3 regions of the Nonomuraea sp. NPDC052129 genome follow, and region 1 is predicted to be linked to each of the others. Evidence: riboswitches for the same ligand, from Rfam matches in the RefSeq annotation. Region 1 holds a riboswitch; each other region holds the start of a gene.
The links. Region 1 has a riboswitch for cyclic di-AMP ahead of AB0L53_RS27995 (C40 family peptidase). Riboswitches for the same ligand answer to the same signal wherever they lie in the genome.
Positions count from the first base shown of each region.

Region 2: another riboswitch for cyclic di-AMP. It lies ahead of AB0L53_RS03330 (CHAP domain-containing protein); the one in region 1 lies ahead of AB0L53_RS27995 (C40 family peptidase).
Region 3: another riboswitch for cyclic di-AMP. It lies ahead of AB0L53_RS21700 (hypothetical protein); the one in region 1 lies ahead of AB0L53_RS27995 (C40 family peptidase).

Region 1 covers NZ_JBFAVX010000013.1:191,681-196,392, forward strand. Annotated here, with positions in the region: gene AB0L53_RS27975 (RDD family protein) at 1-146, opposite strand, end outside; gene AB0L53_RS27980 (RDD family protein) at 255-776, opposite strand; gene AB0L53_RS27985 (hypothetical protein) at 780-1,643, shown strand; gene AB0L53_RS27990 (amino-acid N-acetyltransferase) at 1,666-2,223, opposite strand; cyclic di-AMP (ydaO/yuaA leader) riboswitch at 2,513-2,673, shown strand; gene AB0L53_RS27995 (C40 family peptidase) at 2,679-3,722, shown strand; gene AB0L53_RS28000 (LuxR C-terminal-related transcriptional regulator) at 3,786-3,998, opposite strand; gene lysX (bifunctional lysylphosphatidylglycerol synthetase/lysine--tRNA ligase LysX) at 4,577-4,712, opposite strand, start outside.
Region 2 covers NZ_JBFAVX010000001.1:718,127-722,838, forward strand. Annotated here, with positions in the region: gene AB0L53_RS03320 (tetratricopeptide repeat protein) at 1-1,373, shown strand, start outside; gene AB0L53_RS03325 (hypothetical protein) at 1,414-1,620, opposite strand; cyclic di-AMP (ydaO/yuaA leader) riboswitch at 1,926-2,067, shown strand; gene AB0L53_RS03330 (CHAP domain-containing protein) at 2,254-2,751, shown strand; gene AB0L53_RS03335 (GntR family transcriptional regulator) at 2,939-3,595, opposite strand; gene AB0L53_RS03340 (extracellular solute-binding protein) at 3,726-4,712, shown strand, end outside.
Region 3 covers NZ_JBFAVX010000009.1:81,900-86,611, reverse strand. Annotated here, with positions in the region: gene AB0L53_RS21710 (MDR family MFS transporter) at 1-994, shown strand, start outside; gene AB0L53_RS21705 (DUF5302 domain-containing protein) at 1,043-1,243, shown strand; cyclic di-AMP (ydaO/yuaA leader) riboswitch at 1,408-1,543, shown strand; gene AB0L53_RS21700 (hypothetical protein) at 1,725-2,465, shown strand; gene AB0L53_RS21695 (alpha/beta hydrolase) at 2,591-3,436, shown strand; gene AB0L53_RS21690 (hypothetical protein) at 3,502-3,873, opposite strand; gene AB0L53_RS21685 (roadblock/LC7 domain-containing protein) at 3,892-4,266, opposite strand; gene AB0L53_RS21680 (hypothetical protein) at 4,296-4,712, opposite strand, start outside.

The DNA of each region.
Region 1 (4,712 bases):
AACCCGACAGTTCGGAAGCCGCCCCACAGCGCGACGAACAGAATGTAATAGAAGACACCGAAGACGAGGGCTTCAATGAGCCGGGCGGCCAGGCGTTCCCACCATTCCGCGGGGACGGCGTCACTCCACGGCGGCAACCCGGTCATAACCCACCTCGCCCCTTCGGCGAACCGACCGCTACCCATTTTGCTGCCGCCCGCACATACAAAACAGAGGCTGACCGGTGGCCAGCCTCTGTTTCGCGTCCGCGAAGACTACTTGATCTTCACTACCACCGTGTTGCTGAACTTGTCGGCGAACGTCTGCTGCAGCGGCTTGTCCCAGAGCTGGGAGGCACCGTTCAGCGCGACGGCGATCCCGCCGAGCAGCGCCCCGACCCACGGGATGATGCCGAGGATGTATCCACCCCAGGTGCCACCGGCCCGCTTGAGTGCCACGTCGTTAGGCAGGCCGCCCGGAGGCAGCATGGTGCCCGTCGGCACGATCTTGATCCCCATGACCATCTTGCCGACCGTCTGGCCGCTCATCTTGGTCATGAAGAACTCGTAGGCGACGTACACCGCCGTCATCACGACGGCGATGATGGCGTTGTAGGCGGGGTAGCCCAGGAAGCCGGTCGTCGTGCCGGTCGCGGAGTTGTAGCCGACGAGCAGGATGGCCCCGAAAACGAGACCGATCACCCAGTTCGCGATGCCGAAGATGACACCGTCGATGATCCTCGCCACGAGCCGCTGCCACCACTCGGCGAGCGGGGCCGGGGCGCCGGGCGGTTGCACCCCATGTGGCTGCGGCTGCCCGTAGCCGGGCTGCTGGCCGTACTGGGGCTGCTGACCGTAGCCAGGCTGACCGTACTGCTGCTGCTGGCCGTAGTCCGGCTGGCCGTACTGCTGCTGACCGTAGCCGGGTTGCGACGGCTGCTGCTGCCCGTAACCGGGCTGCTGGCCGTAACCGGGTTGCTGCCCATAGCCGGGCTGCTGGCCCGACGGGGGCTGCTGGCCGTACTGCTGCTGGCCGTAGCCGGGTTGCGACGGCTGCTGCTGACCGTAGCCCGGCTGGGACGGCTGCTGCTGCCCGTAACCGGGCTGCTGGCCGTAACCAGGCTGGGATTGCGGTTGCTGACCGTAACCGGGTTGCGATTGCGGCTGCTGACCGTAGTTGGGCTGGCCGTACTCGGGTTGCTGACCCGAAGCCTGCTGCTGACCGTATCCGGGTTGCTGACCGTATCCGGGCTGCTGGCCGTATCCGGGCTGCTGGCCGTATTCCGGTTGCTGGCCGTAGCCGGGCTGCTGCCCGTACTGCGGCTGTTGTCCGTACTGCGGTTGCTGCGGCTGCTGGCCGTAGCCTGGCTGCTGCTGACCGTACTGCGGCTGTTGGCCGTAGCCCGGCTGCTGTTGCCCGTAGTTGGGTTGCTGGCCGTAGGCGTCGTCCGCCCGGTAGCCAACGACCGTCGCATCCGGGTCGGGCTCGCCATAGGGACGGCCCGCGTTGTGATGTCCGTATTCAGATCCGCCAGGCGCAGAGTTCTCGCCGGATTCGTCCTGTGGATACGGCGGCTGTCCGGTGCTCACCGTGTCACCTCGCTTCGAGTGCGCATGTGGCACGTGTCAGGACACATGCCTGTGCTGCCCAACGTATCGACATAGGTATCAACAATCACCTTTCCCATTAGTCAAGGTCCGCGTCACCCGATGTCAGGTGGAGAAGCATGCGGGTGTTCCCCAGGGTGTTGGGCTTGACGTGTTCGAGGTCGAGGAACTCGGCGACACCCTCGTCGTACGAGGCCAGCAGCTCCGCATAGACCTCGGGTGAGACCGGGGTGCCCTGTACGGGGCGGAATCCATGCCTCGCGAAAAAATCCACCTCAAAAGTCAGACAGAAAACCCGGCGCAGGCCGAGTTCCCGGGCCGTATTGATCAAGGAAGAGACGATCCGGTGCCCGATTCCGAAGCCTCGGAACTCCGGATCAACGGCCACCGTGCGAATCTCCGCGAGATCCTCCCAAAGCACATGCAGCGCGCCACAGCCGACCACTTGGCCGCCGCGCTCGGCGATCCAGAACTCCTGCACGTCCTCGTACAGAGTGACAGTGGCCTTCTCCAGAAGCCGGGGCCCGGCGCCCGCGTAGGTGTCGACCAGGAGACGGATCGTCCTGACATCCGGCGTGCGGGCACGCCGGACGACGACTTCCGTGTCCGGGACTGTCACTTCGGCGACCTGCTCCATGGGTCTCCAGCGTACAGATCCGATTACGGCCTCCCCCTAACTCTGACGTCTCTCCCATCTCATGACATCTCGTGGTTGATCGAGCACGATGCGGGATCCCGTTGGCCGATAGGCTTCCATGTCTTGACGAACTTGGTGCAAAAAGGACATAAAGTTTGTTCAGCACCGGCAGGCACGAGACCACCTCGTGACCCTTCGGTTGCGAAACCTCTACAGACTTGGCAGTTCTGGTTGAGCACGAACCCGGAGTGCACTAGTGTCCAGCGACGATGTCACCCACGCGAGCCAGCGTGGAGACGCGCCCAATCCCCGTAAGGGGAGCCGGGGACCCGCCGGTGGCGACCTCATCCCGACGCCACCACCCATGGGGTGAATCCGAGCGAGTCGTTCGGTAGGGCTGCTCCGGCCCGAACCCGTCAGCTAACCCGGTAGGCGCCGATGAGAGGAGCTGGTTGGTGAAGCAGACCCGCGATCGCGAGGGGAAGCCGGCGGGCGCTCACGCTCGCCCTCCGGAGTTCCGGAAGATCCCCACCCGATTGGGTGTCATCGCGGCGACCATCGCCACCCTCCTCTTCGCCGTACCCGTCGGCTCCGCCGTCGCCGATCCCAAGCCCTCGCTGAAGGACCTGTCCAAGCAGGCCGAGGAGCTCCACACGCAGATCGAGACGCTCAGCGAGGAGTTCAACGGCCAGCGGGAGAAGCTCAAGACCGCCAAGAAGTCGGCTGAGGCGGCCAAGAAGACGCTGTCCACCAGTGAGGCCGATCTGGCCGCCAAGCGCGCCAAGGCCGCGCTGCTGGCCCAGAACGCCTACATCAACGGCGGCTTCGGCCAGGCGCTGGCATTCGGCACCTCCGACGACCCCGAGAGCTTCCTCGACCGGGCGGCCACCACCTACGCGCTGGAGCAGCAGCAGGGCTTCGAGGTCAACCAGGTGACCACGGCCAGGCAGGCCGCCGAGCAGGCCAGGGCCAGCGCCAAGACGCGCATCGACGAGGTCGAGAAGATCGTCGAGGGCCTCGGCACCAAGCGCGACAAGATCACCAAGCTCGTGACCAAGGTCGAGAGCAGCCTCTTCAAGCGGGCGATCGGCGAGGCGGGCCGTCCCGGCACCCGGGCCACGCGGGTCGACCTGCCGGTCATCGGCGCCGGCAAGGCGGCCACGGCCGCCAGGTGGGCGCTCACGCAGCAGCTCAAGCCGTACGTCTGGGGCGCCGAGGGGCCGACCTCGTACGACTGCTCCGGCCTGGTGATGGCGGCCTACCAGCGGGTGGGGATCTCACTGCCGCACTACACGGGCGACCAGTGGACGGCCGGACGGCACATCTCCAAGGAGGAGCTGCGCGTCGGCGACCTGGTCTTCTTCTATGGCGACCTGCACCACGTCGGCATCTACATCGGCGGCGGCATGATGGTCCACGCGCCGCAGACCGGCGACGTCGTACGCATCGCGTCCATCGCCCGCCGTCCGTTCGCGGGCGCCGTACGCATCGCCGACTGACCTCCGGACACCACGACAAGCACTCTGACAGCCGGGGCCCGGGCGGCTGGGCCGGTCGAGCGGTCAGATGAGCTGGCGGCGGGCGGCCCAGGCCACGGCCTCGATCGCGGTGGCGACGCCGATGCGGTCGCAGATACCCCGAAGTCTCCGGCGTACCGTGCGCCCGCTGATATCCAGTCGCCTGCCAACCCGATCAACCGTGACCCCCTTGGCAAGCTCCGCCAGCAACGCCAGATCCGCGTGGCTAAGCTCGACGCTCTCAGTGAGCACATACATCGGGAGCCCTCCCCCCAACAGCAGAACTCGAGACGTCCATGTCCGAGCAGAGCTGCAGCTCGTCTCGCAGACGGTAAACGCATTCTGGAAAGGTCGTCAAGCCAGCGAATACCGCCCTCTGACCATCGCCATTGACATGATCCGTTGTATGTGAAGTACTCGCCATATGTCGGCACACTTCGGGGCCCGATGAGGGATCACAGCCGCCCTTACAACGGCTCCAGCTCCCCTCCCCATGAGCTCCGCGGACGTGCTGGGCACCGAATCCGTGGAACGCGAACGCTATTCGCATTCTATATGCGAAATATCGGAAATGTTGCTGCTTGGGGCACTCTTTTGTACCCCCGCGCGGTCGGGTCGGCAGCGCCCGCCAAAGACCATGAACGGTTCATGCGCCAGAGGGAGAGGCCACTCGGCGCAGGCGGCCGGGAGATGTCCGCTCCCCGCGTTAAGGGGCTGGCGAACGTCGCCGCCCGCGTTCTCCTACTCGCCGCAGGAGATCGGGCCGCTGTCAACCCGACAGCGGCCGCTACGGCCCGGCGTGGGAGCCGGGCCGACACCCTTCGGTGACAGGCGGGTCAGTGGGTCGGCTTGACCAGCGGGAACAAGATCGTTTCACGGATGCTCTTGCCGGTGAAGGCCATGATCATCCGGTCGATCCCGGCCCCCATGCCACCCGTGGGCGGCATGGCGTACTCCAGCGCCTGCAAGAAG
Region 2 (4,712 bases), on a different contig from region 1:
TCGGCCTCGGCCGGCGAGGGGCCGCCCTGCGGGCGGCGACAGAGGCTGCGAGGCTGGCGCCGGACTGGGTGCCGTCCCTGTACATCTTGGCGAAGTGCCGGCTGGAGGTGTTCGAACGCGACGAAGCTCAGCGAACCGCCGCGATGGCCGTCAGGGCCGATCCGCATGATCCGCTCGCCCATCTCGCGGTCGCCGAGGTAGCGGTCGGTCTGCTTCCGCTCGGCGAGGTGGAAGCGGACCGTGAGCGATGGGATGAGGCAGAACGCGCCTTCCGGACCGGCCTCGGGCTTGATCCGCATGATGAAGACCTCGCTCTCGGCCTCGCGCATCTCCTGTGCCTTCGCCACCGCTTCCTCGAAGCCGCGGAGATCTACCTGACGATTCTCCGGAGCAATCCGAGCAACGACTTGGCCCTGCGTGCGATCGGGCTTATCGGGGTGTCGTTCGGCCAACTTCGAAATGACTGGAACAATGCGGCTCCTGTGGGTGCGCGTTTCCAGATGGGTCTGGCAAATCTCGACTCACCGTCGATCGAGGCGCTCCTGGCCGACTTCATTTCGCTCGTGTCCGAGTCGCAGGAGACGGTGCGCGAATCATTGAGCCGGGCCACGAACCTGCTGTCGACTGTGAGCCGGTCTTTCGGTGGTGGTTCGCATCAAGCCGCGGAGCCGATGCCCGCTACGGACTTCGGCGTTCCCCTCTCCTCGGGATGGTCGGCCGTTGGGCTGCCCACGTTCACTTTTCCCTGGCACGCGCTGGATCTGACAGATGACCCCCTGCCGGCGAACCAGGTCGAGGTTGCGTCGCTTGCCGGACAGCTGCAAGATGCGGTGAAGCGGGTCGCGGAGTACGACGCCCGGATCAGGGCTCTGCTCTACACGAGCCGAGGCGTGTATGCGAAAGATGACGACGGCGCGAGGCTCCATGAGATTTTCGTGGAGATGAGTGCCCGGACCGGCAGGATCGCCGACATCTATCGTGACTGCGGAGACATTCTTCTCGAATTCTCACATGAAGCGTCGCTGGCCAGAGCCCAGGTAGTCAACGCGAGGCACTGGGCCGACCACGCGAACAAGGAACATGAGACGGCCGTCCAGATGTTCCTCTCTCTCCTGGCCGAGCCCCGGCCGCAGGGCGGCGGCGACTGGCGTGGGCTCGACGAATCTGCGGTGGAATCGTTTGCCGGGCGTCTTTCGGACTCATCCAGCATGGCCGCCGCTCGGCGCTTCGGCCGTGAAGCGCGTGAGTGGGAAGAGGAACGTCAAGGAGCCATATCCTCTGCCAGGAACGCGATGGAGGTGTACCGCGAGGCCGAAGCTGGATGCGTGCAGGCCCTTCGCCTCTTGATCGGCAAGTACCGGCCGGCTGCGTGACCCGGAGGTCATGGCGGCCGGGCGGGTCCGGTGTCTTCTGTCAGTGGCAGCGCAAGTCGAACCCGGTACGCCTCCTGAACGCACTCCTCGGCCAGGTCCAGATCTGCGCGACGCGCACGGTCGCGGCGAGCACGAAAGCCCACTCCCGCCGATGCGCGTCGGCCACCGCCTGACCCGCCTCCGCCCGTCCCACCTCCGTTTGGCCCGCGTCCGTTTGGCCCGCGTCCGCCGCGGCCGTCATCGCCATGAGGGTCTCCTTGGCTGTCTGTCCGGTCGGTACGCCTCTACATCGGACAGGCGAGGCGAATTCGACAGACCGTACGCGAACCTTTTCCAGATGCGCCCTGGCGCGACTTCACCAAGGTACCCCCGCTACTTGACGGATCGACGAGCCGGCCGTGCTGGGCGTGGCGATTTCATTGCCTGGAATTACCCAGGTCAGGGGTGCGTTAGACCCCTCTGTGCGCCTGGCCTAGACAGCGAGTATGCCTCTGGCCGCGCCGCCAATGTCCGAGTACGGACGTCATACCCATCACATGCATCACAGGCAATCACCTGTGACCGCTGAACCCGCCTGTGCGCGGGACCGGGGACCCATGTCTCGATCGGGGCTAATCGGCACGTCAACGTGCTGTAGGGCAGCTTCCACGCCCGAGCCCGTCAGCTAACCCGGTAAGCGGAATGGAAGCAAGGAGTAATCACCATTATCCGCACCCCCAAGATCAACTATGCCAAGATCGCGCTCGGCGCGACCATCGCCGCCGCCGCCCTCGGCGCCCACACCGCTGCGAACGCCGCCACGGCCCCCGCATGGCACACCCCCATCGCGGCTCAGGCCGCCCCCGCCTCCGCGCAGGGCGGCAGGAACGGCGAGGCCCAGGTGAACGTCACCGCCCAGCAGGTCCTGAACCTGGCCAAGGCCCAGGTCGGCACGTCCGAGGACGCCAACGGCGGCGGCACCAAGTTCCAGAAGTGGTACGTGAACTCACCCCGCGCCGCCGAAACCGTCCAGCGTGACGGCGGCAGCAGGCAGGACTACCTGAACGCCGCCTGGTGCTCGATGTTCGTCTCCTGGGTCGGCGAGGAGAGCGGCGCCCGCCCCCAGATCGGCTGGGACGCCTACACCGTCGCCCACGCCAAGTGGTTCGCCGCCAACCACCGCTGGGGCACCGTGGCCAAGCCCGGCGCCGTGGTCTTCTACTCCTGGAGCGGCAGCAAGGACTTGAGCTCCATCAGCCATGTCGGATTCGTGGTCAAGGACAACGGCGACGGCACGATCTCCACGATCGAGGGCAACACCGGCAACGGCAAGGTCGAGCAGCGTGTCCGTCCCACCTCTCAGGTCGTCGGTTACGGCTACCCGCACTACGCCGCCTGACCCGCACAGAACGCGTTCGCGGCCGCGAGCCTCAGCACCCGGCCGCGAGCCTCAGCACCCGGCCGCGAGCCTCAGCACCCGGCCGCGAGCCTCAGTACCCGGGCTCAGTACCCGGTCGCGAATCTCACGGCAGTGAGCCCGGCCGCGAACCTCAGGCGTCCGGCCGTGAGTTTCACGGCTGTGAGCCTCACGGCAGTGATGCGAGCATTCGCTGCCCCGCCGACCGCAGGTGGGCGGTCATCGCGTCCGCCGCGGCCGGGCCGTCGCCCGCCACGACCGCCCGCACGATGGCCTCGTGCTCGTCGCGCGTGAGCTCGGCGGCGCCTTCCCTGGCGTAGAAGATCCGGAAAGCGCGCGAACGGACGAACAACCGCTCCAGCGTCTCGGCCACGACCAGGTTTCCCGACATCTGGGCGAGTTTGCCGTGCAGGAGTTCGTCGGCCTTGGCCAGCACGGCGAGGTCGCCGCCCGGCACGTCGACCTGCCGGCGCAGGAACGCCCGGTCCTCCGTACGAAACTCCTCGGCGGCGCGGCGCGCGGTGGGAGGTTCGAGCAGCAGCCTGCACTCGTAGAGGTCGGAGATCGTCTTGCGGTCGGGCAGGTCGGCGGCGACGAAGCCGCGGTAGGGATGCTTGCTGACCAGCCCGTCCGCCTCCAGCCGCCCCAGAGCCTGGCGGATCGGCGTGTTGGAGATCTTGAGCTGCGTGGCCAGAGCATCGATCTTGACCCGGCTGCCGAGCGGAATGTGCCCGCTGAGCAGCATTTCTCGCAACACGTCGTAGACGTCGTCGGCGAGCACCTGCCGCCGTGGGAGCGCCAGTTCTGGCGATGGGGAGTCAGTCATCCAAGCCTCGGGGAGTCGGTCATCCAAGCCTCCTGGCGTTCCACCCTAGCGGCACATGGGGTTGACGTCGGCGTAACGTGCATGCAACATCTGACTTCAAACATCGTACACGATTATGTCGAGGCCAGCTGTGATCAGAGTTCGCATCCCCATAACGGCGTGCCTCGCAGGCGCCCTGCTCACCGCCTGTTCGTCCAGCACGCCCGCAGCCGTCGGCGGGGCCATCACCGAGGACCGCGACGCGACGCTACTGGTGTGGAGTGACCCCACCCGGCTGGCCGGATTCGAGCAGTTCAAGAAGACCCACCCGAACTTGAAGATGAAGGTCGAGACCTACGACGGGCAGAGCCTGCTGACGAAGATCCAGCTGTTCAACCGCACCGGCAAGGGCTGGCCGGACGTCGTCTTCGCGGGGCAGCCCAACGTGGTCTCCCAGTTCGCCGGGAAGCTGAACTACGCCCAGCCCCTCGACTCGCTGCTGCCCGGGCAGATCCGCAAGGACTTCGGCACGGCCAACGCGCCCTGCGAGGTCGGCGGCAAGCTGTACTGCCTGCGCAACGACCTGGCCCAAACCGTGCTGTGGTACAACAAGCCGCTCATGGAGCGCTTCGGCTACCAGCTCCCCAAGACGTGGACCGACTACCGGGCGCTGGGCGAGCGGGTGGCCAAGGAGCACCCCGGCTATGTCATCGGCAGCGCGGGCAGCTTCTTCACCTACTACGACTACTTCTGGTCCAGCGGCTGCCCGATCCAGCAGGTGACCGGGCCGGACAAGGTGCACATCAACCTGAAGGACGCCAAGTGCACCCGGGTCGCGGACGTGCTCGACCCCCTGATCAAGAACGGATCGGTCACCAAGGCGGGGCTCTTCGACCCGGAGATGGCCAAGCTGGGCAAGGAGGGCAAGGTCCTCATGCTGCCCGGCGCCTCCTGGCTCGGCGACTACCTGTTCAAGCCCAAGGACCTGTTCGCCACTCCCAACGGCCAGATCGCCGCGGCACCATACCCGTCCTGGGACGGCGAGACGACCAACTGGTCCGGCAGCGCGGGCGGCGGCGTCTACCTGGTCTCCCGCCACTCCAAGAACATGAAGGGCGCCGCCGAGATCATCCAGTGG
Region 3 (4,712 bases), on a different contig from region 1:
GCCGTTCCTGGGCGGGCTCTTCACCGACCATGCGAGCTGGCGCTGGGCCTTTTATGTGAACGTGCCGATCGGCCTGGTGCTGATCGCGATCATCGTGCTGCGCCTGCCGCGCCAGCCGGGACATGGTGGCGGGCGGCCTGACTACCTGGGCATCGGGGTCTTCACGGTGGGCATCAGCGCGCTGCTCATCGGCCTGACCGAGAAGGGGCTCGACGGCCACACGTGGACCAGCGTGCCGGTGATCGGGCCGATCGTGCTGGCTCTGGTGTCGCTCGTGGTGTTCGTGGTGGTGGAGATGCGGGCCGAGGCGCCCATCATGCCCATGCACCTGTTCCGGAACCGTACGTACACGCTGGTCAACGTGACCTCCTTCTTCACCGCCTTCTGCATGTTCGCCGGTGTGGTGTTCCTGCCGCGTTACTTCCAGGAGGCGCTCGGCGCCAGCGCCACCGAGTCGGGGCTGCGGATCTACCCGCTGACCCTGGCCATGGTGGTGGGCAGCATGGTCGTGGGCGCGCTGATCAGCCGGACGCGCGTCTACAAGCCGTGGCTGGTGGCGGCGCCGTTCCTGCTGGTCGTGGGCACGCTGCTGTGCGCCGGTCTGACGCTGGACACGCCGCCCTGGGTGCTCGTCGGGTGGATGGCGCTGATCGGTCTCGGCATGGGCCCGATGCTCTCCGGCCTGACCGTGGCCGTGCGGGACTCGGTGCCGCCCCAGTACATGGGTACGGCCTCGGCCAACCTGACGTTCTTCCGCCAGATCGGCGGCTCGGTCGCCCTGGCGCTGGCCGGCACCGCCTACACCTCTGTCATCGCCACCGAGGCGCCGCTGCACGGACTGGCTGCCGCGCACGCCTCGGCCGCGGCCCTGGTCATCCCCTCGCTGGGTGTCGCGGGCGCCCTCGTGGCGCTGGTGGCCCTGATCGCCATGCCCGGTGCGCGGATCGACCGGGAAACGCCCCAGTCCAAGGTCGAGGCCAGTTTCGCGTCCTGAGCGCCGTCATGGGAAGCTGGTTCTTGTCCCCAACACCAGGAGGTCCTCATGGCGGAAACACCGGAGCCGGAAGTCGACGAAACTCCCGAGGACGAGATGAAGCGCAAGTTCCGCGAGGCGCTGGAGCGCAAGCGTAACCAGCATGCCGACTCGAGCGCGGGTGGCAGGGGCAACGACCCTTCCAAGATTCACGGCGCTCACGGGCCCGCCGCCAGCAAGCGTTCTTTCAGGCGGAAGAGCGGCGGTTGACCTGAGCTTTTCTGGGGGTACGGCATGCCGTACCCCCTTTTTTCTTGACCTCCTAGGTAGATCTTCGCCCGTTTCATGGCCTTATGTTTGCCTTTGTCCGGTTCGGTACCTATAGTTCATGGAGTTACCAGCCGGTGACTTTGGGGCTTCAACAGGGGAGTACCAACCGGCAGGCGCCGAATCCCGCTCGCGGGAACCGGGGAACCAAACGTTCCTTAGGGGTGAATCCGACCGCGGTCGGTAGGGCATCTCCACGTCCGAACCCGTCAGCTAACCCGGTAGGCGAGATGGAGAGGACACCTACCGCATGCGTTACCCCCGCGTCGTGCCGCCAGCCCGCGTGTTGTCGTCCGCTGACTGACCGGCACCTTCCCCCCGCTCTTCCACGCTCCGCGTAGCGCCCGTTTGGCGTTTTGCCCGGCTACGCACACCTTTCGCGAGCGCAATCCCCTTGTTCCCGTATAAAGGACTTTGCTACTCCATGTCTGTTCGATCTGCCATGCTCACCGCCGCCGTCGTCGGTGCGATCTCCATCGGCGCAGGCACCGCCGCACACGCCGATTCCGGCAGTGACAAGAAGGTCCTGCTCAAGGGCAAGACCACCGCGTCCTACTTCTGGGACGACTCCTCCGGCCGCGCCGGGGACACCGGGCTGCCGGCCAGCGGCAAGCCCATGCAGAAGGGGCTCGCCGCCAGCCCGAGCTGGCCGCTCATGACCGAGGGCTACGTCGTCTACAAGGGCAAGAAGATGCCCTTCTTCGTCGGCGACCGCGGCCCGGGCGTGCCGTCCTCCAGCGGCGTCATGCTCGACCTCGACGCCAAGACCTTCGCCGCCCTGACCGGTGGCCGCTTCAACTCCAGCACGCTGGGCGTGGACGGCAACGGTGGCGCGGGCCACATCAAGATCGACTATGTCATCACCAAGTGGGGTAGCGGCCCGGGCAAGAAGAACTACCCGCAGCCCTTCTCCACCGGTGCGTACGCCGTCGTGGACCACAACCCCGCCAAGCCCCCGAAGATCGTGGCCGAGGGTGACAAGCCCGCCGCGGTCAAGCCCGCTCCCGCCAAGGCTGTGCCGGTGGCCGCCAAGAAGGCCGACAAGGCTGAAGAGAAGGTTGTCGAGTCGAACGCCATCGGTGGCGCCGCCGCGGCGGTCGCGCTGGCGATGTTCGGCGGCTCGACGGTCGGCCGCGACCGGATCCGCAAGCTCGTCCGGCGCTGACGGCCGTCAGGTCCGAAGACGGTCTTGCTGACGGCCGTCAGGTCCGGAGCCGACGGCCTTGATGGTCGTCTATTTCGGAGCTGACGGTCTTTGCGTCGCGGGAAACAGAATGTCATTCTGACCTCGTGACCACGCTTGCAGCCGCAAACGGCATCGAGATCGCGTACGAGACCTTCGGCTCACCCGGCGGACGTCCCCTGCTCCTCATCATGGGGCTCGGCGCCCAGCTCATCCACTGGGACGACGAGCTCTGCGAGCTCCTGGCGGAGCAGGGCCATCACGTCGTCAGATTCGACAACCGTGACTCCGGACTCTCCACGCACCTGCACGACGAGGGCGTTCCCACACTGGGGACGTCCTCTTCGTATCTGCTGGACGACATGGCCGACGACGCGGCCGGGCTGATGGACGTCCTCGGCTGGCCCGCCGCCCACGTCGTGGGCGCCTCGATGGGCGGGATGATCGCCCAGACGCTCGCCATCCGGCACCCCGAGCGGGTGCTGACCCTTACCTCGATCATGTCGACTCCCGGCCCGGACGTGGCCCCGCCCACGCCGGAGGCCAGCGCGGTGCTGCTCGCCGCGCCCCCGACCGATCGGGACGCCGTGCTCGCCCAGTCTTTGAGGACCTGGGCGGTGATCGGCTCGCCCGGCTTCGACATGGACCGGGAACGCATCCTCCGGCTGTCCGGCCAGGCGTACGACCGGTGCTTCGACCCGCCGGGCACGACCCGGCAGCTGGCCGCGATCATGGCCTCCGGTGACCGCACGGAGCGGCTCGGCACGCTGGGGATCCCCGCCCTGGTCATCCACGGCGAGGCCGACGCTCTCGTCCCGGTCGCCGCCGGCCACGCCACGGCGGCGGCGATTCCGGGCGCCACGCTGCTGACGTTCCCCGGTATGGGCCATGACCTGCCCCGGCCGCTCTGGCCGGACATCGTCGGCGCCATCACCAAGCTCACCACGAGCTGACGTAAGGGATCGGTGGAGGTCGGTGGCTCGTGTCCGCCGCGCCCGGACGCGAGCCACCGGATCTCTCAGACCTCCAGCTTCTCCTCGATCCCGCGGAGCTGGTGCCGGGCCAGCGCCAGGTTGGCCCGTGCCCGATCCAGTGCGAGATAGAGGAAGAGCCCCTTGCCGCCGCGGCCGGTGATCGGCCGGATGATGTGGTACTGGCCGCCGAGCGTGATCAGGATGTCCTCGATGGAGTCCTTGAGCCCCAGCGAGTCCATCGTGCGCAGCTTGGCCTTGACCACCTCCGTGTTCCCCGCCGCGGCGACCTGGAGATCCAGGTCCTTGGAGCCGCCGAGCGCCCCCAGCGCCATGCCGCTGCCGTGATCGACGATCACCGCGCCGATGGAGCCGTCGATCGTCATCATCTCCTTGAGAGAGACGTCCATGCTGGCCATGCCTTCCTCCGTTCAAGCTCAGTGAATCCGTGCTGAGATGGCGGCCACGCTGGCCGCCGTCTTGCGCCCCTCCAGCCGGAGCAGCCCGAGATTGGTGCCGGGCTCAGCCAGGACTGCGAGGACGATGGTGGGGCCCGCCGCGTAGAAGGCGGCGAAGCCGGCGGTGCCGGAGATGAGCGTCTCCTCCAGTACGCCCTGGCCGGTCATGATCGTCATTCGCCTGCTCAGCGCGAGCAGTGCCGCGGACAACGCGGCGACCTGCTCGCCACTGCCGTCGGCGTTGTCGCAGGCGATGCTCATGCCGTCGACCGTGCAGGCGACGCTCCCGCTGATGTCCGGAGTGCGCTCGCGCAGGAGAACCATCTCCCTGAGCACCTCTTCACGCAGCTCCACCGGTGGCCTCCTTTGCGGGCGGGGGAACCTCATGTCAGCTCCTCCAGTGCCTTCTTCAGGCGCATCAGCAGGGCCAGGTCCGTGGGGTCCGCCGTGACCGGCGGGCCGAGCGGCAGGCCCGGGGCGCGGGGATCGTGCGGCGGCCGTTGAGCGGCGGGCACGCGCCCCCGCTGCGGCAGCGCCCCCTGCCCGTCTCCGGCGGTCTTCGCCCTGTGCTCACCGGTCTTCGTCGCGCTCTCTTCCGGGGCGCGCGTGGTGGTGGTCGTCTCCACGGGCTGTGCCAGCAGCCCGGCCGCCGCCATCCTCCGTACGGCCAGCAGCACCGAATAGCCGGACCTGCCGATCCGCTTGGCCAGGTCGAGCGGTGTCGCCTCGGCCCCGGCCCCGGTGAGGACCTCCCACTGGACCGAGTCCAGAGTCACCCCGCTGCCCGGCAGCCACTGCGC